DNA from 2 places in the Streptomyces sp. NPDC058279 genome. Region 2 is predicted to be linked to the other one. Evidence: predicted binding sites of a transcription regulator. Region 2 holds the regulator's gene; the other holds the start of a gene.
What was found. Region 2 encodes HrcA, which represses chaperone genes, less so after heat shock. Its sites were predicted from a motif close to TTNGCACTCNGNNNNNCNGAGTGCNAA; they were not measured.
Positions count from the first base shown of each region.

Region 1 (16,678 bases), on a different contig from region 2:
GGAGGGAGCGCTCCCAGTGGTGGCGGAGGCTCTCGTGCCTTTTCAGGACACGTTCTTCATCTCATGTGACTTGAGTCACAGACGGCAAGATTTGTTGACCCTGTGTACCTGCCGCACAGCTCACTGTGATTCAGTGGACGGGACACCGCAACGAACCGCCGATGACACACCTGGAGTTGCTGTCGAGGTCTCGGGGAGAGCGAACAATGGAGACCGAGTCGGAGCCGTACGTCCGTCTTGCGACCCTGCGGCAGCTGCACCGGGTGGTGGCCGACCTCAATACGGCCCGTAGCCTGGCGGACACTCTGCAGACCGTCGTGGACGGCATCGTCGCGGGCCTCGGTTACGAACTCGCCTGCGTCAACCTCGTACGCCCTGACGGGGATCTGGTCGTGGCCGCCTTCGCAGGTGACCCGGCCGCCGAGGCCCTGATCACCGGCCGCGTCGGCTCCCGCCTGTCCTGGGAACGGCGGCTGACGATGGGTGAGAACTGGGACGGCCTCCGCTTCATCCCGCACACCGAGGGCTGGGTCCTGCTGGAGGACGACGTGCCCCAGTGGCACACCGAGGGTCCCGATCCCCGCTTCGCGGACGAGTGGCATCCCGAAGACCGGCTCTACGCCCCCATGTATGCGTCCGGCGGGGAACTTCTGGGTGTCATTTCGGTGGACAGACCGCGCAACGGCCGCCGGCCGGGCGCGTGGGGGCGCGAGGCGCTCCAGATGTACGCCTTCCAGGCGGCGATTGCGATCAGTAACGCGCGGCTGCGCGCCAACATGCAACGGGCCCTGGTCCGGCTGGAGCGGGAGCAACAGGCGTTGCGCGCCAGCGAGGAGTCGTTCCGTCAGGCTTTCGAGTACGCGCCCAGCGGTATGGCCATCGCCGAGATGGGCGGTGACCAGCACGGCCGGCTGCTGCGGACCAACGACGCGCTGTGCCGGCTGCTGGGCCGGCCGGCCTCCGTACTGCGCCGGTACTCCTTCTCCGACCTGGTCCACCCCGAGGACATCGGCACGCTGCTGCGCACCTCGGCCGAGGGCGGCCGGGCCGAGCTGCGGCTGGGCCGGCGCGACGGGACGTACGTGTGGGTCTCGCTGCGCAACTCCGTGGTCGCGGACGCCGCCGACGGGCCGCGGTTCCTGCTCACCCACGTCGAGGACATCGAGGAGCGCAAGCGGCACGAGCTCCAGCTCGCGCACCGGGCCAGCCACGACGCGCTGACCGGCCTGCCCAACAGCGCCGAGCTGCGCTCGCGGCTCGGGGCGCGGCTGTGCCGCCGGCCACAGTCGGTGCGGGCGACGGCCGTGGAGGCGCTGGACGCGGCCTTCGAGGGGCGTCCGGAGGCGGGAGGTGGTGCCGCCGAGCACGGCTTTCCCCCCGACGGGTACGGCGGCGCCCCCTTCGAAGGGGGCGTGGGGCAGCAAGTGGGGCCGGTCGCGGGCGCGGGACCGGGGACGGGACCGGGGGAGGTGGGCCCGTACGACCACCATGTGCACACCGTCGCACCCGCCACCGACATCGACGACGGGACGAAGGGGCTCGCGGTGCTCTTCTGCGACCTCGACGGCTTCAAGTCGATCAACGACCGGTTCGGTCACCACACGGGCGACGCGGTGCTGATCGAGGTCGCCCGGCGGCTGACGACGGGCGTGCGCGACGGTGACACGGTCGCCCGGCTCGGCGGTGACGAGTTCGTCGTCCTCGCCGACGGGCTGGGCGCGGCCGACGCCGCCGACCTGGCCGTCCGGCTGCGGAACGCGATCATCCCGCCGATCCGGGTGGACGGCCGCGCGGTCCGCGTCGGGGCGAGTTTCGGCATCGGTTGGGCCAGCTGCGGCATGTCCGCGGACGAGGTGCTGCGCTCCGCCGACCAGCGGATGTACATCGAGAAGAGGTCTCGCTCCAAGGCCCACCGCCGGGCCGGCTGAGCCGATCGGCCGCCCGTGGGCGCACGTGTTCGGGGTAGGCTCCCGTGGGTCGAAAGGAGTGACCTGCGATGACGACGCCCGCGAACAGCGGTCCGCACGGCGGGGCGAACCAGCCCGAGGACGAAGATCCGTTCGGCTACCTCTACGCGGACGGCCAGGCCGCCGGTGCCACCCCGCCCGGTTCCCCCGGCGGGTACGGATACCCCGGGCCCGCGGCCGGGGGGCAGGGCGGAGCGCAGCCCGGTGTCCCCCGTACCTCGTACAACCAGGTGCGCACGGTCGGCGACCGGCGCGGCCAGCGCGGTGCCGTCCCGTACCAGCAGGGGCCGGCGCAGCCGGGCCCGCAGGGCTACCAGGCCCAGTACCAGGCTCCCGAGGCGCTCCAGGCCGGTGGCTACGGCGTTCCGCAGCAGCAGACGCAGTCCCAGCCGCTCCCCGGCGACGACGGCCACGGTGGTCACGGCGGGCGCGGCGGTGGCGGCGGGTCGAGTCGGCGCGGGCTGCTCATCGCGGCGGTCGCGGTGGTCGCCGCCGTGGCGATCGGCATCGGCGCGGCCCTGGCCTTCGGCGACAAGGGCAAGGACAAGGACAAGAACCAGGCGAACGGCCAGAACCAGCAGTCGGCCGCCCCGCAGAACTCCGGGAGTCCGAAGGCGAGCGGTTCCCCGCAGCCGTCGGAGGGCCCGCTGCCCAAGGCGGACGCCTCGGGTGCGGGCATGACCCTGACGGGCGGCGCGGCGCTGACGAGCACGGTGCCCGGTGCGAAGAGCACGGGCGGCCAGTACGTCGGCAACTTCAACCAGCCCGGCGCGGCGCTGACCTGGACCCTGGACGTGGCCAAGGCGGACACGTACGCGGCCTACATCAGTTACTCCGTTCCCGGCAATGACGCGAACACCACGCTCACCGTCAACGGCGAGAAGCAGAGCCGGCCGATAAACATGAAGAACTTCGCCAAGGCCAAGCCGGGCGAGTGGGACAAGTGGACGTACACGTACTCGCTGGTGGACCTGAAGAAGGGTCCGAACACCATCAAGATGTCGTGCGAGACGGGCAACCAGTGCGAGATCATCATCGACCAGCTCTGGCTCCAGAAGCCGCCGTAGCGGCTCCTCACGCCTGAGCGTGCGTGACCGTCACCGACCCCCGTACCTGTTCGTAGGTGCGGGGGTCGAACTCTCCCGCCGCCGGGGCATGGACGGTGGCCGCCGAGAGGGCGACGGCGCGGGTCAGGCGGGCGGGCCAGTCCAGGCCCTCGGTGAGTGCCGAGAGCAGGCCCGCGACGGCGGAGTCGCCGGCGCCGGTGGGGTTGCCGGCCAGCGGGCGGGGCGGCGCGGCCTGCCAGGTGCCGTCGGCGGTGGCGGCGAGCAGCCCCGCCGGGCCGAGGGAGGTGACCACCGCGTGGGCGCCGCGCCGGCGGGCGTCGCGGGTGGCGGGCAGCGGGTCGCGGGAGCCGGTCAGTTCGGCCAGCTCGGCCGCGTTCGGTTTGATCATCTCGGGGCGGGCGGCGACACCGCGGCGCAGCGCCTCGCCGCTGGTGTCGAGGAGTACGGGGACCCCGGCCGCGCGGGCGGTGCGGACGAGCACGGCGTACGCGCCCACCGGTACGCCCGGCGGCAGGCTGCCGCAGAGGGCGACCGCGCGGGCCCCGTCCAGGAGTTCCTCGTAGCGGGACTGGAAGCGCGCCCATTCCGCGGGAGTGATCTGCGGGCCCGGTTCGTTGAACTGCGTGGTGTCGCCGGAGGCTTCGTCGACCACCGCGAGCGTGCGCCGGGTCGCGCCGGCGCAGGGCAGCAGGGCGTCCGTCACGCCGGCGTCGGCGGCCAACAGTTCCCGTACGACCGCGCCCACCGCGCCGCCCGCGAAGCCGGTCGCCGTGACCTTGTGGCCGAGGGCGGCGAGTACCCGGGCGACGTTGACGCCCTTGCCGCCGGGGCGTTCGGTCGCGCCGGTGACCCGGTGCGAGGTGTGCGGGAGCAGTCGCGGCACCCGGTAGGTGACGTCGAGCGCGGTGTTGAGGGTCACGGTGAGGATCATGGTCAGCCCCGGTCTTGGTGTGTGCCGGGATCATGCCAAACCGCGGGCCGTCCGCCCAGTCCGGCGGGCGACGGCCCGTTGCCCGCCGGCCGATCGGCCGCTCAGCGGCCGGGGCCGCCACCGGGGTTGACGATCCATTCGCCGCGCCGCATGACGCCCCGCAGCGCGAACTCGGCGTCCAGGACCACGAGGTCGGCGTACTTGCCGGGCTCCAGCGAGCCGACCCGGTCGTACAGGCCGATCAGTTTGGCCGGATTGGCGGAGATCGCCTGGACCACCGACTCGACGGGCAGCTTGTCGACGGTCACCGCGCGCTTGAAGGCGGTGTCCAGGGTCAGCGTGGAGCCGGCGATGGAGCCGCCTTCCACGAGGCGGGCGACGCCGTCCTTGACCTCGACCTCCAGCGGCCCGAGGTGGTAGGTGCCGTCGCCGAAGCCGGCCGCGTCCATCGCGTCGGTGATCAGCGCGACGCGGTGGGCGCCCGCGTGGTGGAAGGCCAGTTCCAGCATCGCCGGGTGCAGGTGCGTGCCGTCGTTGATCAGCTCGACGGTGACCCGTTCGTCCTCCAGGAGCGCGGCGATCGGGCCGGGGGCGCGGTGTTCGAGGCGGGGCATCGCGTTGTAGAGGTGGGTGGCGACGGTGGCGCCCGCGTCGATGGCGCGGCGGGTCTGGTCGTAGGTGGCGTCGGTGTGGCCGATCGCGGCGATGACCCCGTGCTCGGCCAGCAGGCGTACGGAGTCCAGGCCGCCGGGGAGCTCGGTGGCGAGGGTGACCATCCGGGCGGCGCCGTGCGCGGCGTCGACCAGTTTGCGGACCTCGGCCGGGTCGGGGTCGCGCAGCAGTTCCGCCTTGTGGGCGCCCTTGCGGCAGGCGTTGATGAAGGGTCCCTCGAAGTGGATGCCCGCGATCTCGCCCTGCTGGGTCAGTTCGGCCAGCAGCCCGGCGCGGCGGGCGAGTTCGTCGAGTTCGCCGGTGACGGTGGAGGCGACGAGGGTGGTGGTGCCGTGCTCGCGGTGGGTGCGTACGCCCTTGAGGACCTCCTCGGCGGTGCCGGAGGTGAACGAGGCGCCGCCGCCGCCGTGGTTGTGCATGTCCACGAAGCCGGGGACGATCCAGTGCCCGGCCAGGTCGGTGACCGGGGTGTCGGGGGAGGCGCTGCCGGCGATCCGCTCGCCGTCGACGATGACCCGGCCGCCCGCCACGGTCCCGGTGGGCAGCACCACCTTGGCACCGGACAGAACAGTGCTCTGTGTGCTTGCGGCCATCAGGCAGGTACCTCCGTGGCGAGTAGGTCCCAGGCGAGCAGCCCTGCGCCCAGGCATCCGGCGGTGTCCCCGAGGGCGGCCGGAACGATCTCGGGCAGTCGCTGGAACGTCACGCGTTCCTCCACGGCCGTCCGAAGTGGTGTGAACAAGGTTTCCCCCGCCTCCGCGAGGCCGCCACCGATGATCACCGTGCGCGGGTCCAGCAGGGTGATCGCGGTGACCAGCCCGTCGGCGAGGGCGCCGATGGCGGTGAGCCACACCTCCCGGGCGCGGGTGTCGCCGGACTCGACGGCCTTGGCGCAGTGCGCGGCGTCCGCGTCGGGGTCGCCGGAGGCGGCGGCCCAGGCGCGGCTGACGGCGGAGGCGGAGGCGAGGGTCTCCAGGCAGCCGTGTTGGCCGCAGCCGCAGGCCGGTCCGCCGGGGCGGACCACGATGTGGCCGATCTCGCCCGCGTAGCCGTGGGCGCCGGCCTCGATGCGGCCGGCCAGGCCGATGGCGCCGGCGATGCCGGTGCCGAGCGGAACGAACAGGAACCGGTCGGCACCGCGTCCCGCGCCGATGCGGCCTTCGGCGAGGCCGCCCGTGCGCACGTCGTGCCCGAGGGCCACCGGGATGCCGCCGAGGCGGGCGCCGAGCAGGTCCCGCATCGGTACGTCGCGCCAGCCCAGGTTCGCCGCGTAGACGGCGGTCCCGCGTTCGGCGTCGACGATGCCCGGCACCGCGACACCGGCGGCCGAGGCGGCCCGGCCGAGGTGTGCGCGGCCGTGGGCGAGGAGGTCGGCGGCGAAGTCGAGGATCGTCTCGACGACGGCCCCGGGGCCCCGCTCGCGGCCGGTGGCGCGGCGCGCCTCGTGCAGCAGGGTGCCGTCCTCGGCGATGAGGGCGGCCTTCATCCCGGTGCCGCCCACATCGAGGGCGATGACGTGTTTCACGGGTTTCACAGAGGACAGTCTCGCGTGCTGGGGAGGCAAAGGTCTAGTCCATTGGGGGGAATGTTGAGCCGCCATACAAATCCGGGGGCGCGCTCCGGCAACGGTCCGGACACGGTCCGGGCGAGCGGCGCGTTCCGGATGTGAAGCAGCCGGAAAGTGGTGTAGACCTTACGATGAATAGTAGGTACGACAAGGGGTGGATCAGAACTGTGAAGGGCCGTTACCTGAGCCTGGCCGCGACCGGGGCCGCGCTCTGCCTGACCGCCGTGACGCTGACGGGCTGCGGAGCCCTCGGCCTCACCGGGAACAACGAGGTGACCCTCCGGGTCGTGGCGGCCGACTACGGCGACAATCCGCAGAACTCCTCCGCCGCCTACTGGAAACAGCTCGGGGACTCCTTCGAGAAGACCCACCCCGGGATCAACGTCGAGGTCAGCGTCTACTCCTGGACCGAGGTCGACGCCAAGGTCGCCGAGATGGTCAAGGCCCACAAGGCCCCCGACATCGCGCAGATCGGCGCCTACGCCGACTACGCGGAAGCCGGGAAGCTCTACTCCGCCGAGGAACTGCTCTCCGTGCAGACCGAGGCCGACTTCCTCGGCCCGCTCGCCGACGCCGGCAAGGTCAAGCACACCCAGTACGGCATGCCCTTCGTGGCCAGCACCCGGCTGCTCTTCTACAACGAGAAGCTGCTCAGCGACGCCGGCGTCATACCCAAGGACGGCAAGGCCGGCTGGCAGCCCAAGAGTTGGGCGGACCTGGAGGCGGCCGCCAAGAAGCTCAAGGCCGCCGGCGTCCCGACCCCCTTCGCGCTGCCGCTCGGCCGCGAAGAGGCCCAGGCCGAGTCGATGATGTGGATGCTGTCGGGCGGTGGCGGCTACACCGACAACGAGGACAGCTACGAGATCGACTCGCCCGAGAACGTCAAGACCTTCGAGTTCCTGCGCGACAGGATGGTCGGCCAAGGCCTCACCGGCCCCGTGGAGCCCGGCAAGCTCGACCGCCAGGCCGCCTTCGACGCCTTCGCGCGCGGCGAGGTCGGCATGCTCAACGGCCACCCGACGCTGCTCAAGCAGGCCGGCGAGAAGGGGATCAAGTTCGGCATGGTGCCCATGCCGACGGCCGACGGCACCGACCACCCGACGATGGGCGTCGCCGACTGGGTCATGGCCTTCAAGAACGGCCACAAGGCGCAGACGGGCAAGTTCCTCGACTACCTCTACGAGGCGAAGAACGTGACGGCCTTCACCAACAAGTACGACCTGCTGCCCGTGACCACCAGCGGCTACCGGGCCATGGAGGCGGCGGCGGCCGGCGGCGGCGGCTCCGCGCCGCAGCTCAAGACCTTCCTGACGGCGCTGCCGACCGCGCGGCTGTACCCCGTCGGCAAGAAGTCGTGGGCCGGGGTGAGCGAGGACGTCAAGCAGAACATCGGCAAGGTGGTCCAACCGGGCGGTCAGCCGGAGAAGGTGCTCGGGGACATCGCCGACGCGGCGCGCAAGGCGGACGGCAACCGCTGAGCGGGCCGGGCCCCCGGTTCGCCGCCGGTCCGCCCGCGGGCGTGTCGGTGGGCGGCGTTAATCTGGCGGTATGACGGACGACGGGCGCTTGACGGCCACCGAGGCCGCCGTGCTCGCGTACGAGGGACGCACCTGGTCGGGGCCCGGAGCCAAGGAACGGGCCATCCGCGAAGGGCTGGGGATGACCCCGGTCCGCTACTACCAGCTGCTCAACGCCCTGATGGACGACCCGCGGGCACTGGAGCACGCGCCGGGCACGGTCAACCGGCTCCGGCGCATCCGCGCGGCACAGCGGGCCCGGCGATAGCAGTCGTACGACTGGACCGTTAGGGTCTTCCCCATGGGGAGCCATGCGCACGAAACGCCGATGCCCGTGCCCGCCACCGCCGCCGGACGGGAGGGACTCGAAGCCCTCCTCCGCGCGCCGCGCCGATCCGTCGTAGCCCTCGACTTCGACGGCACCCTCGCCGACATCGTTCCCGACCCCGACCAGGCGCGCGCCCACCCGGACGCCGTACCGGCGCTGGCCGCGCTCGCGCCGCAGGTGCTGGCCGTGGCCGTCGTCACCGGCCGGCCGGCCGGGGTCGCCGTCCGCAAGGGGGGCTTCGCGGAGGTTCCCGGCCTGGAACACCTCGTCGTCCTCGGGCACTACGGGGCCGAGCGGTGGGACGCCGTCAGCGGGCTCGTCCACGCGCCCGCCGAGCACCCGGGGGTGGCGGCCGTACGGGCCGAGCTGCCGGGGTTCCTGGAGTCGATCGGGGCCTGGCGCGGGACCTGGATCGAGGAGAAGGGCCGGGCGCTGGCCGTCCACACCCGGCGCGCCGAGGACCCGGAGGCGGCCTTCGAAGCCCTGCGGGAGCCGCTGGCGGAGCTGGCGGCGCGGCACGGGCTGATGGTGGAGCCGGGGCGGGCCGTGCTGGAGCTGCGGCCGCCGGGGATGGACAAGGGCGTCGCCCTGACGGAGTACCTGGAGGAGGTCGGCGCGGAGGCGGTGCTGTACGCGGGGGACGACCTGGGGGACCTCGCGGCGTACGCCGCCGTCGAGAAGCGGCGGGCGGAGGGGGTGCCGGGGCTGCTGGTGTGCAGCTCCTCGGAGGTCCCGGAGCTGGCCTCCCGGGCGGACCTGGTCCTGCCGGGGCCGGCGGAGGTCGCGGCGTTCCTGGCGGCCTTGGCGGTGGCCCTGCGGGGCTGAGCGGGGCCCTGCGGGGCTGCCCGGGCGGGGTGCCGAGGTGCCGCTGCGCGGAGCCGTCCCGCCGGGCGGGGTCCCGGGGTGCCGCTGCGCGGAGCCGTCCCCTACCCGCCCTTCCACCGTTCCCTGGGCCCTGCCCAGACCCGCGCCTCAAACGCCGGCGGGGCTGAAAGCAACGCCGGCCGGGGCCGAGAGGCCCGGCTCCGCCTGGGAAGCGAGCGTCGGGGTTGCATTTTCAGCCTCGCCGGCGTTTGAGGCGCGGGGTGCGGGGCGGAGCCCCGCCAGACCCGGGCGGAGCCCGGGGGCGCTTGCGCGGCGGCGCCGCAGACGATCAGGCCCGGCCCGGGTCCGGGCACGGTCAAGGGCCCCGCCCGGGCAAGGGCATGGTCAGGAGCGCGGCCCCGCCCGGGGAAGGGCGGCGTCAGGCCTCGCGGAGGGCCGAGAGCTGGGCCGTGAACCAGGCCGTCGGCGGCAGCGACGTGGCCGCCGCGGCCAGGCGCTTCGTGCGTTCCGCCCGCTCCGCCTCCGGCATCGACAGCGCCGCGTGCAACGCCGCCGCCGTCTCCGAGACGTCGTACGGGTTCACCGTCAGCGCGTCCGAGCGGAGCTCCTCGTACGCCCCCGCCCCCGTCGACAGCACCAGCGCGCACCCCGCCTCCGACACCACCGGGATCTCCTTCGCCACCAGGTTCATGCCGTCCCGCACCGGGTTCACCAGCGCCACGTCCGCCATCCGGTACGCCGCCAGCGACCGCGCGAAGTCGTCCTCCACCGACACCAGCACCGGCTGCCAGTCCGCCGTCCCCAGCTCCGCGTTGATCTCCGCCGCCAGGTCCCGCACCGCCGCCGTGTACTCCCGGTACACCGCCAGGTCCTGCCGCGAGGGGTACGCCGAGGCCATGTGCACCACCCGCTCGCGCCACTGCGGGTACGTCGTCAGCAGCTCCCGGTACGCCAGCAGGCCGCGCAGGATGTTCTTGGACAGCTCCGTCCGGTCCACCCGGACGATCGTCTTGAGGTCCCCGACCTCCGCCCGCAGCCCCGCCAGCTTGTCGTCGACCTCCGGCCGGTGCGCCAGCGCCCGCAGGTCGTCGCCGTCCACGCCCAGCGGGAACGCGCGCACCTCGGTCGTGCGTCGTGCCCACACCGACTCCCGCCGGTGCTCCACGGTCCCCTCCCGGACCTCCTCCGCGCTGCCCTCCGCCCCGTCGAACGGCATCGCCGACAGGAACGCCCGCGCCCATTCCCCGGTGTGGAAGCCCAGCAGGTCCGCCCCGAGCATCCCCCAGGTCAGCTCCTCCACCACGTACCGCGGCAGCATCCGCAGCACGTCCGGCGAGGCCCACGGGGTGTGCGTGAAGTGCGCGATCCTCAGGTCGGGCCGCAGCACGCGCAGCATGCCCGGCACCAGCGCCAATTGGTAGTCCTGCACCAGCACGGCCGCGCCCTCGTCGGCCTCCGCCGCCAGCGCGTCCGCGAAGGCCCGGTTGTAGAGGACGTACGCGTCCCAGCGCCGCCGGAACTCCGCGTCGAAGACCGGCTCGCGCGGGATGTCGTACAGGTGGTGGTGGGTGAACCACAGCACCGAGTTCGCGATGCCGTTGTACGCGGCGTCGTACACGGCGGGATCGATGTCCAGCATCCGGACGCCGGGTTCCGAGACCCCGCGCCGCACCGCTTCCCGGTCGCCCTCCGACAGCGCCGCGCAGATCCACACCGCGTCCGGCTGCTCCGCGAGCGCCGCGGAGAGTCCGGAGACCAGACCGCCCCCGCCGCGCCGGGCGCCGAGGGTGCCGTCGGGGGCGTGGGCGTACGAGAGGGGGCCGCGGTTCGCGGCGACGAGTACCTGGGAAGCCATGCCGCGAACCTAACCCCGGCGCAGGCGCCTCAAACCCGTCGCCACGCCACTGCGCGTCACACGCCGAGCCGCGCCGCGTCCCGCCGCGCCGCGTCCCGCCGCGCCCCGCGACGCCGCGTCAGGCCACGCGACGGACCGCGTACTCCTCGACCTCCAGCATCGGCGGCCGTTCCTCGGTGTCCACGGCGTGCGTGCGCGGCACGAAGCCCTCCGGGCCCCGCTCGAACTGGGTCAGCGCGGGGCGGACCAGGTGCCCGCGCGAGAGCCGCAGCTGCGCCGTGCGGTAGATCGCCGCGGCCATCCGGCCGAGCGCCTGCCCGTCCTGGTGGCGGTGCAGCCGTACGCCGACGTCGACCTGCGCCAGCGCGTCCAGTCCGACCGTGTGCAGCGCGTCGACCAGCAGCCCCAGCTCCACGCCGTAGCCGACCGGGAAGGGGAGACGTTCCAGCAGGGAGCGCCGTACGGCGTACTCGCCGCCCAGCGGCTGGACGAAGCCGGCCAGCTGTGGCCAGTGCAGGTTCAGCAGGGGCCGGGCCACCAGCTCGGTGACGCGGCCGCCCTGTCCGGGCGCGTCGCCGAGCGGCCGGTCGTACATCGCCTTGACGAAGTGCACGTCCGGCTCGGTCAGCAGCGGCCCGAGGATGCCGGACACGAAGACGGAGGAGAAGTCCCGCAGGTCGGCGTCCACGAAGCAGACGATGTCGCCGGTGGTCGCGAGCAGCGAGCGCCACAGCACCTCGCCCTTGCCGGGCACCGCCGGGAGCCGCGGCAGGATCTCGTCGCGGTGCACCACCCGCGCGCCGGCCTTCGCGGCGACCTCGGCCGTACGGTCGCCCGACCCGGAATCGACCACGACCAGCTCGTCCACCAAGGGGACCGGCAGCCCCTCGATCAGATCGCGGCGGATCACCTCGACGATCGCGCCGACCGTGGCCTCCTCGTCGAGCGCGGGCAGCACCACGCTGACCGTCGCTCCCGACGCGCGCTTGCGGTCGAGCAGCTGGTCGAGCGGTCGGTCGGCGGCGGACCAGGAGCGGTCGGCCAGCCAGCGCTCCACCTCTTCCAGCACTTGGGGACTCCAGGGGATCGGTGACGGGACGGTGATCGGGCGGGTGGATCGGCAGGCGGTTTTCGGGCGAAATGTGATCCATCTCGCCGTTCGGACAGCTGTCTCAACCACCCGGGCCTTCGGTTACAGTCTTGAACAACGCGAAGGACCACGGCATGCCGGGGTCCTCGTGCACAAACGCCCGGACGCGCCATAGAGCGCGCGGCCCGGTGCCATACCGCTCATCCAGAGGGGCAGAGGGACACGGCCCGTTGAAGCCCCGGCAACCCTCCAGTCGGTTCTCGCGATCGCTCATCACGGCGACGTCAGCGAGGTCCCCGGCTAGGGAAGGTGCCAATTCCGTCTCATGGCGAAGTGCGCCATGGGGAAGATGAGGAGAAAGGGCCTCGCCATCATGGCTGCACAGACTGTCGCCACCTCTGCCGAATCCACCGGCACCTCTGTCGATCTCGGACCCGCCACCGGCCTTTCGTGTCGTGAGTGCGGTACCCGCTTCGAGCTCGGCCCGATCTTCGCCTGCGTCGAGTGTTTCGGACCGCTGGAAGTCGCCTACGACCTGCCCGCCGGTGACCCCGAGGCCCTGCGCGCCGCGATCGAGGCCGGTCCCGACAACATCTGGCGGTACGCCCCGCTGCTGCCCGTCCCCGCGGACGTGGCCGCCAAGCCGAACCTGAACCCGGGCTTCACGAAGCTCGTGGACGCGGCCAACCTGGCCAAGGAGCTCGGCGTCACCGGCAAGCTCTACGTCAAGGACGACTCCGGCAACCCGACGCACTCCTTCAAGGACCGTGTCGTGGCCATCGCCGTCGAGGCCGCCCGCGCCTTCGGCTACACCACCCTCTCCTGCTCCTCCACGGGCAACCTGGCCGGCGCCGTCGGCGCCGCGGCCGCCCGCGCCGGCTTCCGGTCCTGCGTGTTCATCCCGCACGACCTGGAGCAGGGCAAGGTCGTGATGGCCGGTGTCTACGGTGGCGACCTCGTCGGCATCGAGGGCAACTACGACGACGTCAACCGCTTCTGCTCCGAGCTCATCGGCGACCCGCTGGGCGAGGGCTGGGGCTTCGTCAACGTCAACCTGCGTCCGTACTACGGCGAGGGTTCCAAGACGCTCGCGTACGAGATCTGCGAGCAGCTCGGCTGGCGGCTGCCGGACCAGATCGTGATCCCCATCGCGTCCGGCTCGCAGCTGACGAAGATCGACAAGGGGCTCCAGGAGCTGATCAAGCTCGGCCTGGTCGAGGACAAGCCGTACAAGATCTTCGGCGCGCAGGCCGAGGGCTGCTCGCCCGTGTCGACCGCCTTCAAGGCCGGTCACGACGTGGTGCGCCCGCAGAAGCCGAACACGATCGCCAAGTCGCTGGCGATCGGCAACCCGGCGGACGGCCCGTACGTCCTGGACATCGCGCGCCGCACCGGCGGTTACGTCGAGGACGTCAACGACGAGCAGGTCGTCGAGGCCATCAAGATCCTCGCGCGGGCCGAGGGCATCTTCGCCGAGACCGCCGGCGGTGTGACCGTCGGCGTGACGAAGAAGCTCATCGAGAACGGGCAGCTCGACCCCTCGCTGACCACGGTCGTCCTCAACACCGGTGACGGCCTCAAGACCCTGGAGGCGGTGGCCTCGGACAGCGGCCAGACCGCCACCATCCGCCCCAGCCTGGACGCGTTCCGCGCCGCCGGCCTGGCCTGAGGCCCGACCCACCCCCCTGTTCCCGGAAAGGCAGTAGCGCCATGAGCGTCAACGTCCGCATCCCCACCATCCTGCGCACCTACACCGGCGGCCAGGCCGAGGTCCCCGCCGAGGGCACGACCCTCTCCGAGGTCATCGAGTCCCTGGAGAAGAACCACCCGGGCATCTCCGCCCGCGTCCTGGACGACCAGGGCAAGCTGCGCCGCTTCGTGAACGTCTACGTCAACGACGACGACGTGCGCTTCGAGGGCGGCCTGCAGACGGCGACGCCGGACGGCGCGGGAGTCTCGATCATCCCCGCCGTGGCGGGCGGCTGCTGACCACCGGACCGGCGATACCAGACGTCACAGAATTGCCCCCTCCGCTAAAAGCGGAGGGGGCAATTCTGGTTGATTGGGCGCGGTAGGGTTGGGGAAGTCCCCTCCGCTGTTCTTGCCCGCCGCATATGAGCGGGCCACCGGATGGTTGACATTGAGTCAACATGCGAGCCTGGTATGGGCCTTTGGTGCCGGATGTCGGGCCCGAGTTGCCCGGGAATATGCCTAAATTTCGCTTGATTTCCCCATTCCTTCTTGTCCGGAATTCTCGTCGGAATGACCTGTTGCAGACAGCACCGGTGCGGATACATTCAGCCGCGGTCGAGGCGTTCCGGCGCAAGTTCTGACCCGGGTCCGCGAAGTGCGGTCCTGCGCAAGGGCCAGTAATAGGGGAGTTAGGCATGGCTCAGGGCACCGTCAAGTGGTTCAACGCGGAGAAGGGCTACGGCTTCATCGCGGTCGACGGTGGTGCGGATGTGTTCGTCCACTACAGCGCCATCCAGATGGACGGGTACCGCACCCTTGAAGAGGGTCAGCGGGTCGAGTTCGAGATCTCGCAGGGCCAGAAGGGTCCTCAGGCGGACATGGTCAAGCTCGCACTCGGCTGACCCGGCGCGATCGACCACCGACGCAACAGGTCTCAGGACCACACACGCACGAGGGGCCCACATCCCGGACACGGGATGTGGGCCCCTCGTGCGTCCCCGACCGGGGACTTCGCCCGGCGTTGCCCGAAGCCGCTTGCACTCGACGGGGTCGAGTGCTAATCATTGGCGTTAGCACTCTCCAGTCGAGAGTGCTACTGAAACGAGGACCGGGTCGGTGAGGCCCGAGGGTCCGGCGGGAAGGAACCGTCGGGCTCGCAGGCCGTCCGTCGCGGGCGCGGGCGCGGTCCAGGAGCAATCCACCCCAGTCCTGGAGGACCACTTCAGATGGCCAAGATCATTTCGTTCAACGAGGAGGCCCGGCGCGGTCTCGAGCGTGGCATGAACCAGCTCGCCGACGCCGTCAAGGTCACCCTTGGCCCCAAGGGTCGCAACGTCGTCCTTGAGAAGAAGTGGGGCGCCCCCACGATCACCAACGATGGTGTCTCCATCGCCAAGGAGATCGAGCTCGAGGACCCGTACGAGAAGATCGGCGCCGAGCTGGTCAAGGAAGTCGCCAAGAAGACGGACGACGTCGCGGGCGACGGTACGACCACCGCCACCGTGCTGGCCCAGGCGCTGGTCCGCGAGGGCCTGCGCAACGTGGCCGCCGGCGCCAACCCGATGGCCCTCAAGCGTGGTATCGAGAAGGCCGTCGAGGCCGTCTCCGCCGCCCTGCTCGCGCAGGCCAAGGATGTCGAGACCAAGGAGCAGATCGCTTCGACGGCCTCCATCTCCGCCGCCGACACCCAGATCGGCGAGCTCATCGCCGAGGCCATGGACAAGGTCGGCAAGGAAGGCGTCATCACCGTCGAGGAGTCCCAGACCTTCGGTCTGGAGCTTGAGCTCACCGAGGGTATGCGCTTCGACAAGGGCTACATCTCGGCGTACTTCGCCACCGACATGGAGCGTATGGAGGCGTCGCTCGACGACCCGTACATCCTGATCGTCAACTCCAAGATCGGCTCGGTCAAGGACCTGCTGCCGCTCCTGGAGAAGGTCATGCAGTCCGGCAAGCCGCTGCTGATCATCGCCGAGGACGTCGAGGGCGAGGCCCTGTCGACCCTGGTCGTCAACAAGATCCGCGGCACCTTCAAGTCCGTCGCCGTCAAGGCCCCGGGCTTCGGCGACCGCCGCAAGGCCATGCTCGGTGACATCGCCATCCTCACGGGCGGCACCGTCATCTCCGAGGAGGTCGGCCTCAAGCTCGAGAACGCCGGTCTCGACCTGCTCGGCCGCGCCCGCAAGGTCGTCATCACCAAGGACGAGACGACCATCGTCGACGGCTCCGGTGACAGCGACCAGGTCCAGGGCCGCGTCAACCAGATCCGCGCCGAGATCGAGAACTCCGACTCGGACTACGACCGCGAGAAGCTCCAGGAGCGCCTCGCGAAGCTGGCCGGCGGCGTGGCCGTCATCAAGGCCGGTGCCGCGACCGAGGTCGAGCTCAAGGAGCGCAAGCACCGCATCGAGGACGCCGTTCGCAACGCGAAGGCGGCCGTCGAAGAGGGCATCGTCGCCGGTGGTGGCGTGGCCCTGCTCCAGGCATCCTCGGTCTTCGAGAAGCTGGAGCTCACCGGTGACGAGGCGACCGGCGCCAACGCCGTGAAGCTCGCCCTGGAGGCCCCGCTCAAGCAGATCGCCGTCAACGGTGGCCTGGAGGGTGGCGTCGTCGTCGAGAAGGTGCGCAACCTCCCGATCGGCCACGGCCTGAACGCCGCGACCGGCGAGTACGTCGACATGATCGCCGAGGGCATCATCGACCCGGCGAAGGTCACGCGCTCCGCGCTGCAGAACGCCGCGTCGATCGCCGCGCTGTTCCTGACCACCGAGGCCGTCATCGCCGACAAGCCCGAGAAGGCCGGCGCCGGTGCGCCGGGCGGCATGCCGGGCGGTGACATGGACTTCTGATCGGCCCCGGCTGATCGGCTGTTCATCACGCTTCACGTTCGAGGGCGGCACCCCCACCGGGGGTGCCGCCCTCGGGCGTTTGCGCGGCGCGCCGCTCAAGCGGCCGGCCGCGCGACGAACCTGACCTCTTCCTGGTCCTCGCCGAGGGCGATGTTCAGCGAGGCGTCCAGGGCCCGCGCGAGGCGCAGCAGCAAGGGCAACGTGGGCACCGCGTCGGCGCCCTCCACCCGGGAGATCTTCGCCTGCGTCAGACCGGCCCGCTCGGCCAACTGCGCCTGCGACAGCCCGAGCACCTTGCGCCGGTCGTACACGGCCTTG
Region 1 is NZ_JBHVYA010000010.1:113,070-129,747, forward strand. Features, by position in the region: gene cdgB (diguanylate cyclase CdgB) at 207-1,928, shown strand; gene ACFVXJ_RS20490 (CBM35 domain-containing protein) at 1,997-3,034, shown strand; gene ACFVXJ_RS20495 (1-phosphofructokinase family hexose kinase) at 3,042-3,965, opposite strand; gene nagA (N-acetylglucosamine-6-phosphate deacetylase) at 4,067-5,230, opposite strand; gene ACFVXJ_RS20505 (ROK family protein) at 5,230-6,162, opposite strand; gene ACFVXJ_RS20510 (extracellular solute-binding protein) at 6,336-7,682, shown strand; gene ACFVXJ_RS20515 (DUF3263 domain-containing protein) at 7,753-7,989, shown strand; gene otsB (trehalose-phosphatase) at 8,023-8,874, shown strand; gene ACFVXJ_RS20525 (trehalose-6-phosphate synthase) at 9,293-10,729, opposite strand; gene ACFVXJ_RS20530 (glucosyl-3-phosphoglycerate synthase) at 10,848-11,798, opposite strand; SAM riboswitch class I at 12,017-12,175, shown strand; gene thrC (threonine synthase) at 12,193-13,488, shown strand; gene ACFVXJ_RS20540 (MoaD/ThiS family protein) at 13,530-13,808, shown strand; gene ACFVXJ_RS20545 (cold-shock protein) at 14,207-14,413, shown strand; gene groL (chaperonin GroEL) at 14,738-16,360, shown strand; gene ACFVXJ_RS20555 (helix-turn-helix domain-containing protein) at 16,456-16,678, opposite strand, start outside.
Region 1: a site for HrcA is predicted at 14,546-14,572, ahead of groL (chaperonin GroEL). Genes of this name have one in related genera too.

Region 2 (14,517 bases):
ACGACATGACGTCGGTGGGTCCGGGCAGGTCCATCCACTGGATGTGGAGCTGCTCCATCGCCTCCTCGTCGACGACGATGACGGACAGCTCGGACAGCGGGTGGATCCGCATCCGGGTGAGCGCGTAGCGGGCGATGTCGAGGACCGCCTGCTCGTCGACCTCGATCCCGGACTCGTTGTTGACGTCGATCGACATGGTGCGCTGAGTTCTACTTCCGCTGGTAGCCGTTCCGGGACTGCGGGGAGTCCTGGCTGTCGTCGTACTTCTCGTACGCGTCGACGATACGGCCGACCAGCTTGTGCCGGACGACATCCTCGGAGGTGAGCCGCGAGAAGTGGATGTCCGGCACCCCGTCGAGGATCTCCTGCACCTGACGCAGGCCGCTCTTGGCCCCGCCCGGCAGGTCGATCTGCGTGATGTCACCGGTGACGACGATCTTCGAATCGAAGCCGAGCCGGGTCAGGAACATCTTCATCTGCTCGGCGGTGGTGTTCTGCGCCTCGTCCAGTACGACGAAAGCATCGTTGAGGGTGCGACCGCGCATATATGCCAGGGGCGCCACCTCGATCGTCCCGGCGGCCATCAGACGGGGGATGGAGTCCGGGTCGAGCATGTCGTGCAGCGCGTCGTAGAGCGGACGCAGGTACGGGTCGATCTTGTCGAACAGGGTGCCCGGCAGGAAGCCGAGGCGCTCGCCGGCCTCGACGGCGGGGCGGGTCAGGATGATCCGGCTGACCTGCTTGGACTGCAGGGCCTGGACCGCCTTGGCCATGGCGAGGTAGGTCTTGCCGGTACCGGCGGGGCCGATGCCGAAGACGATGGTGTTCTTGTCGATCGCGTCCACGTAGCGCTTCTGGTTGAGCGTCTTGGGACGGATGGTGCGACCGCGGCTGGAGAGGATGTTCTGGGTGAGCACCTCGGCCGGGGTCTCGTCTTGGCCGCCGTCGCCGCCGTTGCCCCTGCCGTTCGCCTTGAGCATGGCGATCGAGCGTTCCACTGCGTCCTCCGTCATCGACTGCCCGGTGCGGAGCACCAGCATCATCTCGTCGAACAGGCGCTGGATCAGGGCGACTTCCACCGCGTCGCCGATCGCGCTGACCTGATTGCCCCGAACATGGATGTCGGCCTTCGGGAAGGCGTTCTCGATGACGCGCAGCAGGGCGTCACCAGAGCCCAGCACGGTCACCATCGGGTGCGTGGCCGGAACGGTGAAGTGGGCTCGCGCCTGCCCCGGCGCCGGGTTACGGGCTGTCGGTGTCTGAGTCATGGGCCGGCACTGTGGCCTGCGCATACCTCCCACTGAGGGGTCGCGCCGATCGTCGACCTCCGGACTACCAAGGGTACGACTCCCCGGCGCCATCCCCGAGGGCTTTTCCCGGGGGCCGGCCCCGGGCGCCCGATATGTCTTCCGTCACCGCCCTACACGGACGGCCGGAAGCCGATCGTGGGGACGGCCCGGCGGCGGGGACCCGGCGGCGCGCCCGGGGGGACCAGCGCGTCCAGGAAGGCGTACCGGTCCCGCAGGTCCTCCGGGGCGGCGCGCCACCAGTGGGAGACCTCGGGCCAGCCGGGGGCCGACAGGGAGCCGCCGAACTCCTGCACCGACAGGGCCGCCGTGAGTCCTGCGAAGGCCAGCCGGTCCGCGAGCGGCCATCCCGCCAGGGTGCCCGTGACGAAGCCCGCCACGAACACGTCGCCCGCCCCGGTCGGGTCCAGGGCGTCCACCGTGATCCCGGGGACCTCCGCCGTCTCGCCGGTGCGCCCGTCCACCGCGCAGGAGCCGTCGGCGCCCATGGTCACCACCGCCACCGGCACCCTCTCCGCCAGCGCGCGGGCCGCCGCGCGGGGGCAGTCGGTCCGGGTGTACCGCATGGCCTCGCCCGCGTTCGGCAGGAACGCCTCGCAGTGCTCCAGGTCCGCCAGCGCCCCCAGGTCCCACCGGCCGCTCTCGTCCCAGCCCACGTCGGCGAAGACCCGGGAGCCCTGGCGGGCCGCCCGCGCGATCCACTCCTCGCCGGCGCCCGGGCCGAGCGAGGCCACGGCCGCCCGGGCGCGCGGCGGGCACCGCGGGAATCGGCCGGGGCCCGCCGGGAGGGGCGGCTCGTGCCCGTGGGAGACCATCGTGCGCTCGCCCTCGTACGCCATGGAGACGGTGACGGGGCTGTGCCAGCCGGGGATCTTGCGGGACATCGACAGGTCGATGCCCTCGCCCTGTTCCAGCGCGTCCCAGCAGTACTCGCCGTAGTGGTCGTCCCCGAAGGCCGCGGCCAGGGAGGTGCGCAGGCCGAGGCGGGCCAGCGCGGCGGCCATGTTGGCGACTCCACCGGGGCTGGAGCCCATGCCGCGCGCCCACGACTCCGTACCGCGGACGGGGGCCGAGTCCAGGCCCGTGAAGATGATGTCGAGGAAGACGGTGCCGGTGAGGAAGACGTCGCAGCCGGGTTCATGGGGATCGCGCACCGGCCCGAGCGGGTCCAGTCTCGCCTCGGGGCTGGTGCGGCTTTCCCGAGTGGTCACGATGTCCTCCCGTTTCGTGTGTGCGGCCCAGGGGTGGGCGGTTCGCCGCCGAGCCCGGGCCCGCGGCGGGCACCGTGCCGAGCACGGACGAACCGGAACCCAGTGTGACCCACATCACCATATGAGCGCTCGGATCCGGTCGGATCCGATGCCCCGACCGCCCCGATCGCCCGCCAGGCCCGGTCCGGCACTCCCGGTCCGGCCGCCGGTCTACGTCCGCTTCGGCAGGGGAACCCGTACCAGGTCGGCGGCGATCGTCAGTTCACCCTCGAAGCCGGCCGCCCGCGCCTGCCGCTCGAACTCGGCGGGGTCGGCGTAGCGCTGCGAGAAGTGCGTCAGCACCAGGTGCCGGACCCCCGCGTCCCGGGCCGCCCGGGCCGCCTGTCCGGCGGTGAGGTGGCCGTGGTCGGTGGCCAGCGCCACGTCCTCGTCGAGGAACGTCGACTCGATCACCAGCATGTCGCAGCCCTCGGCGAGCGCGTCCACGCCCTCGCACAGCCGGGTGTCCATCACGAAGGCGAACCGCTGCCCCGGTCGGTGCTCGCTGACCTCGTCCAAGGTCACCCCGCCCAGGACGCCCTCGCGCCGGAGCCGGCCCACGTCCGGCCCCTTGATCCCGTGCCGCGCCAGCAGCTCCGGCACCATCCGGCGCCCGTCCGGCTCGGTGATCCGGTAGCCGAAGGACTCCACGGGGTGCGAGAGGCGCCGGGCCTCCAGCGTGTACGAGGCCCCGCGCGCCAGCGTCCCGTCCTCGGCCACCGGCTCCTCGCGCAGCCGCACCGTCTCCCGGTAGGCGGTGGCGTAACGGAGCCGGTCGAAGAACTTCTGCCCCGAGGCCGGGTAGTGCGCGGTGACGGGGTGCGGGACCTGGTCGAGGTTGATCCGCTGGATCACCCCGGCGAGGCCGAGGCTGTGGTCACCGTGGAAGTGGGTGACGCAGATCCGGTCGATGTCGTGCGCGGCGACCCCCGCGCGCAGCATCTGGCGCTGGGTGCCCTCGCCCGGGTCGAAGAGGATGCCCTCGCCGTCCCAGCGCAGCAGGTAGCCGTTGTGGTTACGGGCCCGGGTGGGGACCTGGCTGGCGGTCCCCAGGACCACGAACTCGCGTACGGACACGGCTTATCCGGGGGGCCATTGGAGGCCGCGACCCCCGAGGACGTGCGCGTGGGCGTGCCAGACGGTCTGGCCGGCGCCGGCTCCGGTGTTGAACACGATCCGGTAGCCGTGGTCGGCGATCTCCTCGTCGGCGGCGATCCGCCCGGCCTCGCGGAGCACGTCGGCGGCGATCGTCGGCTCGGCGGCGGCGAGGGACGCGGCGTCGGGGTAGTGCGCCTTGGGAATGACAAGGACGTGGGTGGGCGCCTGCGGGTTGATGTCGCGGAAGGCGACGGTCGTCTCGGACTCGCTGACGATCGTCGCCGGGATCTTCCCCTCCACGATCTTGCAGAACAGGCAGTCCGCCTGCGGTTCCCCGGCCATTGCTGCGCCTCTCGTGCCGTGCGTCGGATCAGGACGTCGAGTCGATCAGGACGTCGAGTCGACCGGGGCATCGTAACCGGCGCGGTGATCTCCCGGCTCGTGGCCGGCTCGAACCCTCCCCGCCGCCGCGCCGGCCGTCAGGACCAGCGGCCCGTCCGGGCCAGCAGCACGGCCGTCGCGGCCGTACCGGCGGTGGAGGTCCGCAGCACCGAGGGGCCGAGCCGGTACGGGTGGGCGCCGGCCGCCGCGAAGACGGCGAGCTCCTCCGGTGAGACCCCGCCCTCCGGTCCGACCACCAGGACGACGGAGCCGGCGGTGGGCAACTCGGCGGTCGCCAGGGCGCCCGAGGGGGTGTCGCGGTCCTCGTGCAGGACCACGGCCAGATCGGCCTCGGCGAGCAGCGCCGCCACCTGCTTCGTGGACAGGGCCTCGGCGACCTCCGGGAAGCGCACCCGGCGGGACTGCTTGCCCGCCTCCCGCGCGGTGGCCCGCCACTTGGCGAGGGATTTGGCGCCCCGCTCGCCGCGCCACTGGGTGATGCACCGGGACGCCTGCCAGGGCACGATCGCGTCGACCCCGGTCTCGGTCATGGTCTCGACCGCGAGTTCTCCCCGGTCGCCCTTGGGGAGCGCCTGTACGACGGTGATCCGGACGGCCGGTTCCGGTTCCTCCTGGGTGGATTCCAGATCCATGACGACGAGGCGGTCCTTGCCCTCGGCGGCCTTGACGACGCCCTCCGCCCAGTGGCCGCGCCCGTCGGTGAGGACCACGTCCTCGCCGGGGTTCAGCCTTTTCACGGACACCGCGTGGCGTCCCTCCGGGCCGTCCAGCACGAACTCGGGCCCCGCGGGGACCTCCTCGACCACGAACACCGGGGCCGTCATGACGCTCTCCTCATCTGCGTGACCTTCAACGCACTCTGTGCCTCGACGAGTTCCGCCGCCAGCACCTCCACCAGTTCCCCGGCCGGCAGCGCCCGCGCCAGCCGGTGCCCCTGTCCCGCCCACAGCGCCATGCCCTGCGGGTCCCCGGCGGCGGCCGCCGCCTTGCGCAGCCCCGCGGTCAGGTGGTGGACCTGCGGGTAGGCGGCCGGGGCGTACGGGCCGTGCTCGCGCATGAAGCGGTTGACCAGGCCCCGGGCGGGCCTGCCGGAGAAGGCCCGGGTGAGTTCCGTGTGCGGGAACAGCGGGTTCGTGAGCGCCCGCTTGTGCTGGGGGTCGGCGCCCGACTCGGGGCAGGGCAGGAAGGCCGTGCCGAGCTGGGCGGCCGATGCGCCGGCGGCGAGCAGCGCCGCGATCTGCGCCCCGCGCATCACCCCGCCCGCCGCGATGATCGGGAGGGCCACCGCCTCCCGTACCGCCGTGACGAGCACGAGCAGGCCGACGCCGGCCGTGCCGTCGGTCTCGGGGTCGTCCCGGTGGGTGCCCTGGTGGCCGCCCGCCTCGACGCCCTGGACGCAGACCGCGTCGGCGCCCGCGGCCTGGGCGGTACGGGCCTCCTCGACGGCGGTCACGGTGACGACGGTGTACGTGCCGACCTCGCGCAGCCTGGTCAGGACGCCGGCCGGGGGGCAACCGAAGGTGAAGGACACCACCGGGACGGGGTCTTCCAGGAGGGTGGCGAGTTTGGCGTCGTAGCCGTCGTCGCAGGTGCCGACGATGTCGTCCGGCGCGAGGGACACCTCGTACCAGGTCGCCTCCCCGGCGAGTTGGCCCCGGTACGTCTCGACGGCCGCCGGGTCGACGTAGCCGGTCTGCGGCATGAACAGGTTGACGCCGAAGGGCCGCCGGGTGAGCGCGCGGAGCTGTTTGATCTCCTGGTACATCCCGTCGGCGGTCTTGTAGCCGCCGGCCAGGAAACCGAGTCCGCCCGCCTCGCACACGGCGGCGGCGAGCGGCGGGCAGGAGGCGCCGCCCGCCATGGGGGCCTGCACGATCGGGTACGGGGAGAGACCGTTCGGCGCGGTGGACATGCCCTGCATCGTGCCACGTCCCGCGCACCGGGCCGAATCACGGCATTCGCCTGGCATAGTCCGCTTCCCGGCACGGGTCCGACGCCGCCGCGTGCCCCGTGCGGGCCCGCGGCGGGCTCACCACGGGCCCATGTCCACGAACGCCGCGAGCCCGGTCCGGGGCAGTCCCCGGGCCGGGCTCACAGGCGGTGCGGCGGGCCGGTCAGCGGCCGTTGAACGCGTCCTTCAGGCGGCTGAACAGACCCTGCTGGCCCGGCGCGAACTGGCCCATCGGCCGCTCCTCGCCGCGCAGCTTCGCCAGCTGGCGCAGCAGGTCCTCCTGCTGGGCGTCCAGCTTGCCGGGGGTGGTGACCTCGACGTGGACGATCAGGTCGCCCCGGCCGCCGCCGCGCAGGTGCGTGACGCCGCGGCCGTGCAGCGGGATCGCCTGGCCGGATCCGGTGCCGGGCCGGATGTCGATCTCCTCCAGGCCGTCCAACGTCTCCAGCGGGCACTTGGTGCCCAGGGCCGCCGCCGTCATGGGGATGGTGACCGTGCAGTGCAGGTCGTCCCCGCGCCGCTGGAAGGTCGGGTGCGCCAGCTCGTGGATCTCCACGTACAGGTCGCCGGCGGGGCCGCCGCCGGGACCGACCTCGCCCTCGCCCGCCAGTTGGATCCGGGTGCCGTTCTCGACCCCGGCCGGGATCTTGACGGTGAGGCTGCGGCGGGAGCGGACCCGGCCGTCGCCCGCGCACTCGGGGCACGGGGTCGGGACGACGGTGCCGAAGCCCTGGCACTGCGGGCAGGGTCGCGAGGTCATGACCTGGCCCAGGAACGACCGGGTGACCTGCGACACCTCGCCGCGACCGCGACACATGTCACAGGTCTGCGCGGAGGTGCCGGGGGCGGCGCCCTCACCGGAGCAGGTGGTGCAGACGACGGCCGTGTCGACCTGGATGTCCTTGGTCGTCCCGAAGGCCGCCTCGTCCAGCTCCAGGTCGAGGCGGATCATGGCGTCCTGGCCGCGGCGGGTGCGCGAGCGCGGTCCGCGCTGCGACGCCTGGCCGAAGAAGGCGTCCATGATGTCGGAGAAGTTGCCGAAGCCGCCCGCCCCGAACCCGCCCGCGCCGCCGCCACCGCCCGAGGAGGACAGCGGGTCGCCGCCGAGGTCGTAGACCTGCTTCTTCTGCGGGTCCGAGAGGACCTCGTAGGCCGCGTTGATCTCCTTGAAGCGCTCCTGCGTCTTCGGGTCCGGATTCACGTCCGGGTGGAGTTCGCGCGCGAGGCGACGGAATGCCTTCTTGATCTCGTCCTGCGATGCGTCGCGGCGCACGCCGAGAACGGCGTAGTAGTCCGTGGCCACTTACGACTCCGCCAGGATCTGTCCGACGTAACGTGCCACTGCGCGTACCGCTCCCATCGTTCCGGGGTAGTCCATGCGGGTCGGTCCGACCACGCCGAGTTTGGCGACTGCTTCGCCGCCCGAACCGTAACCGACCGAGACGACCGACGTGGAGTTCAGCCCCTCGTAGGCGTTCTCATGCCCGATCTTCACGGCCATCCCCGACTCACTGGCCTCGCCCAGCAGCTTGAGGAGCACGACCTGCTCCTCCAGCGCTTCCAGCACCGGCCTGATCGTCAGGGGGAAATCATGTCCGAATCGCGTGAGGTTGGCGGTACCGCCGATCATCAGCCGTTCCTCCGCCTCCTCCACCAGCGTTTCCCGCAGGGTCGCGAGGACGGCCTTGACCGTCGCCCGGTCCTCGGCCTCGAAGGACTCCGGAAGGTCCTGCACGAGCGGCGGCACGTCGGTGAAGCGACGGCCGACGACCCGGCTGTTGAGGCGCGCCCGCAGGTCGGCGAGCGAAGTCTCCGCGAAGGGGGTCTGGCAGTCGACGAGCCGCTGTTCGACCCGTCCGGTGTCCGTGATCAGTACGAGCATCAGCCGCGCGGGCGCCAGGGACAGCAGCTCCACGTGCCGGACGGTGGAACGGGTCAGGCTCGGGTACTGGACGACGGCGACCTGCCGGGTGAGCTGCGCGAGCAACCGCACCGTGCGCCCCACGACGTCGTCGAGGTCGACGGCGCCGTCGAGGAAGTTCTGGATGGCCCGGCGCTCGGGCGTCGACAGCGGCTTGACCCCCGCCAGCTTGTCCACGAAGAGCCGGTAGCCCTTGTCGGTGGGGATGCGCCCGGCGCTGGTGTGGGGCTGGGCGATGTACCCCTCCTCCTCCAGCAGGGCCATGTCGTTGCGGACCGTCGCCGGGGAGACGCCGAGCCGGTGGCGTTCGGTGAGCGCCTTGGATCCGACCGGCTCCTCCGTCCCCACGTAGTCCTGGACGATGGCGCGCAACACTTCGAGCCTGCGTTCGCTGAGCACTCGTGCACACCTCCAGTGCGGTGGGTCGTCGCTGCGGTCGTTTCCGGCCGGCCCGGGGCGGGCCGTGTTGGCACTCTGTGCATCCGAGTGCCAGAGATCCCCCGGTCAGTGTACGGCCGGGTAGTACGCCGGAGGCAAGGGCGGCCCGCCAGGGTAGCGTCCCCGCATGGACGTGCGTTGGGAAGAGGCGGGCTGGGAACGGCTGACCGGGCGGGCCGGAAGACGCCGACTGCCGGTGTGGGACTGCACGGTGGGGCTGGTGGTGGGGGACGAGTCGGTCCTTCTGATCGACCCCGGCTCCTGTGTCCGCGAGGGCGCGGACATCCGGGCGGAGGCGGAGCGACTGACCGGTCGCCACGTGACCCATATCGCATTCACGCACGGACATTTCGATCATGTACTGGGGGGCTCCGCCTTCTCGGGGGCCGAGTTCTACGGTGCGGTCGGGCTGGACGCGCACCTCGCGCTGGACCGGGACGCCCTGCGGGAGGACGCGGTCCGGCAGGGACTGGCGGCGGCGGAGGCCGCCGAGGCGGCGGACCTGATGCCGCTGCCGCGGCACCTGGTGTCGGGCGAGTGGACGCTGGAGCTGGGCGGGGTGCAGGTGCTGCTGGCGAACGTCGGGCCGGGCCACACCCGGCACGATCTGGCGGTCTTCGTGCCGGGCGGGCAGGAGGTCGTCTTCTGCGGGGACCTGGTGGAGGAGTCGGGCGCACCGCAGGCGGGCCCGGACGCGGTCCCGGCGCGATGGCCGGCCGCGCTGGACCGGCTGCTCGCGCTCGGCGGCGACGACGCGCTGTACGTGCCGGGTCACGGAGCGGTGGTCGACGCGGCCTTCGTCCGTGCGCAACGCGCCACACTCGCGGGGCGGTTCGGCGTGTCGGGCGCGTGAGCGCGGGCTCTCTCGTACCGTCGGCCGGATGCGTGAGTACTCCCCCGATCTGACCCCGCAGTGGAAGCGCGCCAAGGCCGTGCCGGAGGTTCCGGCCGACCCCGGGCTGGTGGTGGAGGTGGCGGGCATCGACTTCTGCGGCGCGGTGGTGGCCTGCGAGGCGGGCACGGTGACCCTGGAGGACCGCTTCGGCAAGCGCCGTGCCTTCCCGCTGGAGCCCCGCGGGTTCCTGCTGGACGGCGCGGTGGTCACCCTGACCCGCCCGGCTCGCGCGGCGGCGGCGCCCGCCCGTACCGCGTCGGGCTCGGTGGCCGTCCCCGGGGCGCGGGCGCGGGTGGCGCGGGCGGGCCGGATCTACGTCGAGGGCCGCCACGACGCGGAGCTGGTGGAGCGGGTCTGGGGCGACGACCTGCGGATCGAGGGCGTGGTCGTGGAGTACCTGGAGGGCATCGACGACCTCCCCGCGATCGTGGCGGACTTCGCCCCCGCGCCGGACGCCCGGCTGGGCGTGCTGGTCGACCACCTGGTGCCGGGCTCGAAGGAGTCCCGCATCGCGGCCTCGGTGACGTCCCCGCACGTCCTGGTGGTGGGCCACCCGTACGTGGACGTCTGGCAGGCGGTGAAACCGTCTGCCCTGGGCATCCAGGCCTGGCCGGTGATCCCCCCGGGCCAGGACTGGAAGACGGGCATCTGCCAGGCCCTGGGCTGGCCCCCGAACACCGGCGCGGCCTGGCAGCACATCCTGTCCCGCGTGACGTCCTACAAGGACCTCGACCCCACCCTCCTCGGCGCGGTGGAACACCTCATCGACCACGTCACGGCCCCCGCCTGATCAGCGGGGCCAAATCCAGCCTCGCCGGCGATTGAGGCGCGGGGTCCGGGGCGGAGCCCCGAAAGCCCGGCGCAGCCGAGGCCGCGCAGCGTCGCGGCGCCGCAGCCGAACGCCCCGCCCCGCCCCGCCCGACCTCAGTCGACCAGGTCCCGGACCACCGCGTCGGCCAGCAACCGCCCCCGCAACGTCAACACGGCCTGCCCCGCCTCGTACGGCTCGGGCGCCAGCAGCCCCTCCGCCACCGCCCGCCGCGACGCCGCGAGACCGGCTCCCGCGAGCAGCGACAACGGCACGCCGTCCACCAGCCTCAGCTCCAGCAGGATCCGCTCCACCCGCCGGTCCTCCTCCGACAGGAGCTCCCGCCCCGCCCCCGGTGACCGCCCCTCCGCCAGCGCGGCGGCGTACGCCCCCGGATGCTTCACGTTCCACCACCGCACCCCGCCCACGTGCGAGTGCGCCCCCGGCCCAGCGCCCCACCAGTCGGCGCCGCGCCAGTACAGCTCGTTGTGCAGGCACCGCCCGGCCTCGGACGTGGCCCAGTTCGACACCTCGTACCAGTGGTACCCGGCCTCCGCCATGACCGCGTCGGCGATCAGGTACCGGTCGGCGTGCACGTCGTCGTCCGTCATCGGGACCTCGCCGCGCCGGATCCGCCGCGCGAGCTGCGTGCCCTCCTCCACGATCAGCGCGTAGGCGCTGATGTGGTCCGGGCCGGCCCCCAGCGCGGCCGTCAGCGACGCCCGCCAGTCCTCGTCGGACTCCCCCGGCGTGCCGTAGATCAGGTCCAGGTTCACGTGCTCGAAGCCCGCCGCCCGCGCCTCCGCCACGCACGCCTCCGGGCGCCCGGGGGTGTGCGTACGGTCCAGCACCTTCAGGACGTGCTGCTTGGCGCTCTGCATGCCGAAGGAGATCCGGTTGAACCCGCCCGCGCGCAGCTCGGCCAGGTATTCCGGGTTCACCGACTCCGGGTTGGCCTCCGTGGTGATCTCGGCGTCCGGGGCCAGGCCGAACTCGTCCCGGATCGCCGCGAGCATCCGTACGAGGTCGGCGGCCGGCAGCAGCGTCGGCGTACCGCCGCCCACGAACACCGTGCGCACGGCCCTCGGGTCGTCCCCGAGCACCTTGCGGGCGAGGCGGACCTCGTCGATCAGGGTGTCGGCGTAGTTCTCCCGGGAGGCGAGCACGCCTCCGGTGCCCCGCAGCTCGGTCGCCGTGTAGGTGTTGAAGTCGCAGTAGCCGCAGCGCGTGGCGCAGTACGGGACGTGCAGGTAGAACCCGAGCGGTCGGTCCTCGGCACCCGCCAGGGCGTGCGCCGGCAGGGAGCCGTCTTCGGGCATGGGTTCACCGTCGGGCAGTGCGGAAGGCATGGGCCCATTGTCCCGCACTGCCCCATGGTCGTTTACGCTTCGTTGGCCCCGGCGTACATCTCGTCGATGAGGTGCTTGAACTCGCGCTCGACGACGGGCCGCTTCAGCTTGAGGCTGGGAGTGAGGTCGCCGTGCTCGACGTCCAGGTCGCGCGGCAGCAGCCGGAACTGCTTGATCGTCTGCCAGCGCTGGAGGCCCTCGTTGAGGGTCTGTACGTACGTCTCGATCAGCCGGTTCGTCTCGGGCGCCGCCGCGACCTCGGCGTACGTCTTGCCCTCCAGGCCGTGCTCGGCCGCCCAGGTCAGGATCGCCGGGCCGTCGAGTGCGATCAGCGCCGAGCAGAAGTTCCGGTCCGCGCCGTGGACGACGATGCTGGAGACGTACGGGCAGATCGCCTTGAACTGGCCCTCGACCTCCGCCGGGGCCACGTACTTGCCGCCCGAGGTCTTGATCAGGTCCTTCTTGCGGTCGGTGATGCGCAGGTAGCCGTCGGGCGAGAGCTCGCCGATGTCGCCCGTGTGCAGCCAGCCGTCCGCCTCCAGCACCTCGGCGGTCTTGTCGGGCAGCCGGTGGTAGCCCTCCATGATGCCGGGGCTGCGCAGCAGGATCTCGCCGTCGTCGGCGATGCGGACCTCGGTGCCGGGGAGCGGCTTGCCGACGGTGCCGGTGCGGTACGCCTCGCCGGGGTTGACGAAGGAGGCGGCGCTGGACTCGGTGAGTCCGTAGCCCTCCAGGATGTGGATGCCGGCGCCCGCGAAGAAGTAGCCGATCTCGGGTGCGAGGGCGGCGGAGCCGGAGACGGCGGCGCGCAGCTTGCCGCCGAACGCCTCGCGGAGCTTGGAGTAGACGAGCGCGTCGGCGATCTTGTGCTTGGCGGCGAGTCCGGCGGGGACCTTCGTGCTTCCGGTGCGCCGGTAGTTGTCCTGCCGGGTCCTCGCGTACTCGCGCGCCACCTCGGCGGCCCACTTGAAGATCTTGTACTTGGCCCCGCCCGCGGCCCGGGCCTTGCCGGCGGCGCCGTTGTAGACCTTCTCGAAGATGCGCGGGACGGCCGCCATGTAGGTCGGCTGCACCACCGGCAGGTTTTCGATGATCTTGTCGATGCGGCCGTCGACCGCGGTGACGTGCCCGACCTCGATCTGGCCGGAGGTGAGCACCTTGCCGAAGACGTGGGCCAGCGGCAGCCACAGGTACTGGACGTCGTCCGCGTGGATCATGCCGGTGGCCACGGTCGCCTTGGCCATGTAGGACCAGTTGTCGTGGGGCAGCCGCACGCCCTTGGGGCGACCGGTGGTGCCGGAGGTGTAGATCAGCGTGGCGAGCTGGTCCGGGGTGATCGAGGCGATCCGCTCCTTGACCGCCTCGGGGTGCTTGGCCAGGTACTCCGCGCCGCGCGCCTCCAGGGCGTCGAGGGAGAGGACCCAGCCCTCCGGGTCCCCGTCCGCGGCCAGGGCGTCCTCGGCGTCCAGGACGACGACGTGGGCGAGGCGGGGCAGGTCGGCGCGGTGGGCGCGGGCCTTCGCCAGTTGCTTGGCGTCCTCGGCGATCAGCACCCGGCTCTCGGAGTCGGCCAGGATGAACGCCGACTCCTCCGCGTTGGTGCTGGGGTAGATGGTGGTGGTCGCGGCGCCGGCGCACATCACGCCGAGGTCGGCCAGGATCCACTCGACCCGGGTGTTCGAGGCGAGCGCGACCCGGTCCTCCGGGCCCAGGCCGAGGTCGGCCAGGCCGGCGGCGATGGCGAACACCCGCTCGGCGGCCTGGCCCCAGCTCAGCGACTTCCACGCGTCGGGCCCGCCGTTGGCGGAGGGGACCGGGTACCGGTACGCCTCCCCGTCCGGCGTGGCGGCGACACGCTCCAGGAAGAGGGCCGCCACGGTGGGCGGGCGGTTCTCGATCAAGGTCTGTGTGTCGCTCACGACATCCTCCGGACCGGTCCACGCGGCAGCGTGGGCGTGGGGCGCTTGGGGCTGGCGGGGTGGGGACCTGCGCACGTGCTGTTGGCGAGTTTGTGACTGGCGAGTAACCATCGAGCAGTGATCAGACTAAAGGCCGCCCGGCCCGCGCGTAAGGGGCGGCGGGCGGCCGGTTCATAACGAAACGGGCCCGCATGCGTCCGCATGTGGGCCCGTTTGTCATGACCGGTGTCGCCGGCCGGCTACTTCTTCTTGCCGGCGGACTCGTCGCTGGAGAGGACGGCGATGAAGGCTTCCTGCGGGACCTCCACGGAGCCGACCATCTTCATCCGCTTCTTGCCTTCCTTCTGCTTCTCCAGCAGCTTCCGCTTACGGGAGATGTCACCGCCGTAGCACTTCGCGAGGACGTCCTTGCGGATGGCGCGGATGGTCTCGCGGGCGATGACGCGGGAGCCGACGGCCGCCTGGATCGGCACCTCGAACGCCTGGCGCGGGATGAGCTCGCGCAGCTTGGCGACGAGCCGCACCCCGTAGGCGTAGGCGGCGTCCTTGTGGCAGACGGCGGAGAAGGCGTCGACCTTGTCGCCGTGCAGCAGGATGTCGACCTTGACCAGGCTGGAGGACTGCTCGCCGGTGGGCTCGTAGTCGAGGGAGGCGTAACCGCGCGTCTTGGACTTCAGCTGGTCGAAGAAGTCGAACACGATCTCCGCGAGGGGGAGCGTGTAGCGGATCTCGACCCGGTCCTCGGAGAGGTAGTCCATGCCGAGCAGGGTGCCGCGGCGGGTCTGGCACAGCTCCATGATCGCGCCGATGAACTCGCTGGGCGCGAGGATCGTGGCCCGCACGACCGGCTCGAACACGTCCGAGATCTTGCCCTCGGGGAACTCGCTCGGGTTGGTGACGGTGACTTCCTTGCCGTCCTCCAGCACCACGCGGTAGACCACGTTGGGGGCGGTCGCGATCAGGTCGAGGCCGAATTCGCGCTCCAGCCGCTCGCGGACCACGTCCAGGTGCAGCAGGCCGAGGAAGCCGACGCGGAAGCCGAAGCCGAGCGCCGCCGAGGTCTCCGGCTCGTAGACGAGCGCGGCGTCGTTGAGCTGGAGCTTGTCCAGGGCCTCGCGCAGGTCCGGGTAGTCCGAGCCGTCCAGCGGGTACAGGCCCGAGAAGACCATCGGCCTCGGG
Region 2 is NZ_JBHVYA010000002.1:490,877-505,393, forward strand. Features, by position in the region: gene ybeY (rRNA maturation RNase YbeY) at 1-196, opposite strand, end outside; gene ACFVXJ_RS07040 (PhoH family protein) at 210-1,268, opposite strand; gene ACFVXJ_RS07045 (PfkB family carbohydrate kinase) at 1,421-2,518, opposite strand; gene ACFVXJ_RS07050 (ribonuclease Z) at 2,729-3,634, opposite strand; gene ACFVXJ_RS07055 (histidine triad nucleotide-binding protein) at 3,638-3,997, opposite strand; gene ACFVXJ_RS07060 (16S rRNA (uracil(1498)-N(3))-methyltransferase) at 4,135-4,881, opposite strand; gene ACFVXJ_RS07065 (nitronate monooxygenase) at 4,878-5,969, opposite strand; gene dnaJ (molecular chaperone DnaJ) at 6,172-7,311, opposite strand; gene hrcA (heat-inducible transcriptional repressor HrcA) at 7,312-8,328, opposite strand; gene ACFVXJ_RS07080 (MBL fold metallo-hydrolase) at 8,495-9,220, shown strand; gene ACFVXJ_RS07085 (DUF3097 domain-containing protein) at 9,249-10,052, shown strand; gene hemW (radical SAM family heme chaperone HemW) at 10,187-11,419, opposite strand; gene ACFVXJ_RS07095 (AMP-dependent synthetase/ligase) at 11,452-13,338, opposite strand; gene lepA (translation elongation factor 4) at 13,578-14,517, opposite strand, start outside.